2 regions of the Halobacillus sp. Cin3 genome follow, and region 1 is predicted to be linked to the other one. Evidence: predicted binding sites of a transcription regulator. Region 1 holds the regulator's gene; the other holds the start of a gene.

Region 1 (2,413 bases):
TTTAAGGGCGGAATCGATTATCTTTCTCTTGGAGATACCGGCGCAGAAGTGAAGGAGATGCAGGAGAACTTATTGAAGCTTGGTTATACGATGAATGGTTACGGAGCCGACGGCAGTTTCGGACCTGCCACAGAAGCTGCTGTTAAAGCCTTTCAAAACGATAATAATTTGGAAGTGGACGGTTTTTATGGGCCGAAAACGAAAGCGGCAGTGCAGATAGCTTTAGATAACCTGAACAAAGGAGAAGAGGAAATGGAGAAATTAGCAGTTGTTATAAACTCTTTTGCAGACTTCCCGGCCGTTGAGGCACTGGTCATCCGGAAAAATGCTTTAATCGCGCTCAGAGCTGTGGCGGAAAAACGTCAGGTAGCAGAACAGATCATTGTAGCTGGCGGTGGCACAGACGGGCTCAAAGGGAGTAACTTTATTGATTTGACAGGAAAAACACGTTATGAGACTTCCCAAAACATTAAAAATTATTTAGCTAAGTAAAGCGACTGTAAAACATTCCAGTGTACTTTCCATCCATTCCTGCATATAATAAAGGAAATAGAACAAATGTTCGCGGGAGGGATTACCCATTGGAAACGGTTTTTAAGCAGTCCGTTAAAAACAAGCAGGTCATTGATATCATCTATTTGTCCGAAGGCAGGCATTGGTCGCAGCGTTCTGTTAGAGTGATTCAAAATCAACCTGATGCCATCCTTGCCTACTGCCTGCAAAAGAGGGACGTCCGCACGTTTTTGAAGAAAAATATTTATTCAGCTGATTTTCAACGGCGGGGTAATGGAGCACGTGCGGGAGCTTCATAATTATAAGATAATTATTTTCAACACACGTAAAAACCGGCGGGGACCCTCCCGCCGGTTTTTACGTGTGTTTTAATGAACGGTCCGATATAAGCCGACAACCCGGCCGAGAATGGATACGTCATTTAAGATGATCGGTTCCATCGTGGCATTTTCAGGCTGGAGTCGGATATGATTCTTCTCCTTGAAGAATCGTTTGACAGTAGCCTCTTCCTCTTCGGTCATAGCCACAACTATATCCCCGTTCTGGGCGGTCTGCTGCTGTCTGACAATGACCATGTCCCCGTCAAGAATGCCGGCCTCAATCATACTTTCCCCCTGAACGATAAGGACGAACGTATTATCTTCCGATCCTGCAAGCGTATCCGGGAGGGGAACATATTCTTCAATGTTCTCTACTGCCGTAATCGGTGAACCGGCCGTAACTTTACCGATGACAGGGGCATATGTGGCTTCCCCGCGAGGGATACTGTGGTCTTCTTCCAGCTCAATCACTTCAATAGCCCTTGGTTTCGTCGGATCCCTGCGGATATATCCCTTTTTCTCAAGACGGGATAAATGACCGTGGACGGTGGAACTGGAGGCCAGCCCCACAGACTGACCGATCTCCCTTACAGATGGGGGATACCCTTTTAGTAGAACCTGTTCTTTTATGAAATCTAGTATTTCCTGCTGCCGCTTTGAAAGTTTGCTCATAGATTAGCACCTCGTACATAGGATTATAGTAACCACATTGTACCATGCCATCCTCAAAAATACAAACAAGCGTTCGAAAAAAGTCGTTGACAAGAACATACATTCGTCTATAATGAGAATTAGAAAACGCGAACAGAGGTTCTTAGGAACGTTCGTTCTTAAATGGAGGGTTAATTATGTTTAATAAACTATCAAAACTGGACTACACTTATATCGTTTTGTTTATTGTTAGTTTTGCTATTCTCTATTATTCTATGGTTACAAGCGGATAAACCTTGAAAACCAGTAGAAGCGGGGACATACATCATGAGAGTAATCCTATATTGTCGCGTAAGTACGGAAAAGGAAGCCCAGGTCAGCTCCTTGAAAAGACAGAAGGCAGAACTGTATGCCATGGCCGAACACCATGGAATGGAAGTGGCCGCCTGTATAGAGGAGCAGGCCAGCGGGTATGAGATTGAACGGGAAGGTGTTTTTGAGATGCTTGATGCTTTTTCCAATCATGAAGCAGAGGCTCTGTTGGTTCAGGATGAGACGAGGCTGGGCAGGGGAAACACAAAAATCGCTCTGTTCCATCAATTGAACCGGTTGAAAGTTAAGGTTTATTCCTTAACCCATAACGGGGAACTGCATCTTTCCGAGTCAGACTCCATGGTTCTTCAGATTGTAGGAATCGTGGAGGAGTACCAGAGAAAAATTCATAATATGAAAATCAGGCGGGGCATGCAGAAAGCGGTCTCCGAGGGCTATGATCCATCTTCAAACCTGTCCAATCAGCATCTGGCAGCGGGAAGAGAGAGGAAGGAATTTCCGATCGAAGAGGTTGTCAGACTCAGAGGGAGTGACTTGACGTTTAAGGACATTGCGGCAACACTAAGAGGGCTTGGATATGATGTATCCAAGGCAAC
Region 2 (2,413 bases), on a different contig from region 1:
ACGAAGACTTCAGTGAGGATACGTACCGGACGTTGACAGCCGTAGACAGTGTGGTCATGGTTATTGACGGAACAAAAGGAATCGAAGCCCAGACCTTGAAACTATTTAAGGTGTGTAAGATGCGCGGGATTCCCATCTTCACTTTCATTAACAAAATGGACCGGGAAGGCCGCGAGCCGTTTGAATTGATGGAAGAAATCGAAGAGACACTGAACATCGAAACCTATCCAATGACATGGCCGGCAGGGATGGGCAAGCGTTTCCTTGGTGTGTTTGACCGCCAGAACGAGCAGTTCGTCCAGTACACAGGGAATGAGGAAGAAGAATATATTCCTTATGCTGAACTTGACCAGCATCCGGAGCTGACCGAAAACGCAACGTATAAGGAAGCGGAAGAAGAAATGATGCTTGTGGATGAAGCCGGGGAAGATTTCGATATGGATAAAGTCATGCGCGGAGAACAGACCCCTGTCTTCTTCGGAAGTGCCCTGGCCCCGTTCGGTGTGGAAACATTCTTCAACAGCTTCATTGATATGGCACCGGAGCCTGCGCCAAGGAAGTCGACAGAAGGCGTCGTCTCACCGGATCACGAGGAGTTCTCCGGATTCATCTTTAAGATCCAGGCGAATATGAACCCGCAGCACCGCGACCGTGTAGCCTTCGTCCGAATCTGCTCCGGCAAATTCGAGCGGGGGATGAACGTGACGCTTTCAAGAACTGGGAAATCCTTTAAGCTCGCCCAGTCCCAGCAGTTTGTTGCTTCTTCAAGAGGAACGGTCGAGGAAGGCTATGCCGGAGATATCATCGGTATCTATGATCCGAACGTGTACCGGATCGGTGACACGATCGTTACAGGGAAATCCAAGTTCCAGTATGATGAACTGCCACAGTTCCCGCCTGAAATCTTTAAAAAGGTGACCGCAAAAAACGTCATGAAGTCCAAACAGTTCCGTAAAGGGCTCGAGCAGCTCGTGCAGGAAGGCGCGATCCAGCTGTTTAAACGCTACCGCTTTGAGGATTACATCATCGGAGCGGTCGGTGAACTTCAATACGAAGTGTTCGAATACCGTATGAAAAACGAATACAATGTAGATATTGAATTGACACAGCTTGGGGAAAGGATCCCACGCTGGTTGAATGAGGATCAGGTGGATGAATCATTGTTCGATGAACGGAACATGCTTGCCGAAGATCGGGAAGGCAATCCGCTTGTCCTGTTCAAAAATGACTTCTCCCTCCGTTGGTTCAAGGATAAGAATCCGGATATTGAACTGACCGATTTATTTGAAGTGAACCAGTATAACCAGACATTCTAACAAAATGAAAATAAAGCACTCTGCGTTGAGCAGAGTGCTTTTTATATGGCTGAAGGTGGGTATAATGAATGGTTAGAAACATCTTTTGGATAACCAGGACCGAATGTTTGTTCGATGGATGTTAGAATGATAAACTGATGTGGTAAACTAAAGTGTAACTAGTAAGGAACGGAGGTTTTCGTCGTGGATGAGAAGTTTGAGTTAGTTTCGAAATTTTCCCCACAGGGAGATCAGCCGAAAGCCATTGAAAAAATGGTCGAGGGGATCCAGAACGGGAAAAAGCACCAGACACTTCTGGGCGCAACAGGTACCGGAAAAACGTTTACGATGTCCAATGTCATTGCACAGGTGAACAAACCGACCTTAATTATTGCCCATAACAAAACACTGGCTGGACAGCTGTACAGTGAATTCAAGGAATTCTTTCCCAACAATGCTGTCGAGTACTTTGTCAGCTATTATGATTACTATCAGCCGGAAGCGTATGTTCCCTCTTCCGATACCTTCATAGAAAAAGACGCCAGCATCAATGATGAGATTGATAAGCTTCGACACTCGGCTACCTCATCGTTGTTCGAGCGCAATGATGTCATCATCGTTGCCAGTGTCTCCTGCATTTACGGCCTCGGTTCTCCAGAAGAATACCGGAGCCAGGTGCTTTCCGTCCGTTCCGGTATGGAAAAGGACAGAGATCAGCTTCTCCGCGAGCTTGTAGATATTCAATATGCCCGTAACGACATCGATTTCCAGCGCGGAACGTTCCGTGTCCGCGGAGATTCTGTAGAAATCATCCCCGCCTCCAGAGAAGAGCATGCCATTCGTGTGGAGTTTTTCGGAGATGAAATCGACCGGATTCGTGAGGTGGATGTGCTGACAGGTGAAGTGACAGGGGAACGAGAGCATGTCGCCATCTTCCCGGCTTCCCACTTCGTCACACGTGAAGAAAAATTAAAAAAAGCCATTGCCAACATTGAAGCAGAAATGGAAGCGCGTGTAAAAGAACTGCGTGACCAGGAAAAGCTGCTGGAAGCCCAGCGTCTCGAGCAGCGGACGAACTATGATCTGGAAATGATGAGAGAGATGGGATTCTGTTCCGG

What was found. The regulator LexA, encoded in region 1, represses DNA repair genes until DNA is damaged. The targets are predictions, from matches to a motif close to CGAACATATGTTCG.
Region 2: a site for LexA is predicted at 1,417-1,430, ahead of uvrB (excinuclease ABC subunit UvrB). Genes of this name have one in related genera too.

The regions. Positions count from the first base shown of each region.
Region 1 covers NZ_CAMZMV010000001.1:711,789-714,201, forward strand. The annotation lists gene QMA39_RS03855 (N-acetylmuramoyl-L-alanine amidase) at 1-492, shown strand, start outside; gene QMA39_RS03860 (hypothetical protein) at 582-812, shown strand; gene lexA (transcriptional repressor LexA) at 882-1,505, opposite strand; gene QMA39_RS03870 (recombinase family protein) at 1,812-2,413, shown strand, end outside.
Region 2 covers NZ_CAMZMV010000002.1:180,588-183,000, reverse strand. The annotation lists gene QMA39_RS09080 (peptide chain release factor 3) at 1-1,316, shown strand, start outside; gene uvrB (excinuclease ABC subunit UvrB) at 1,500-2,413, shown strand, end outside.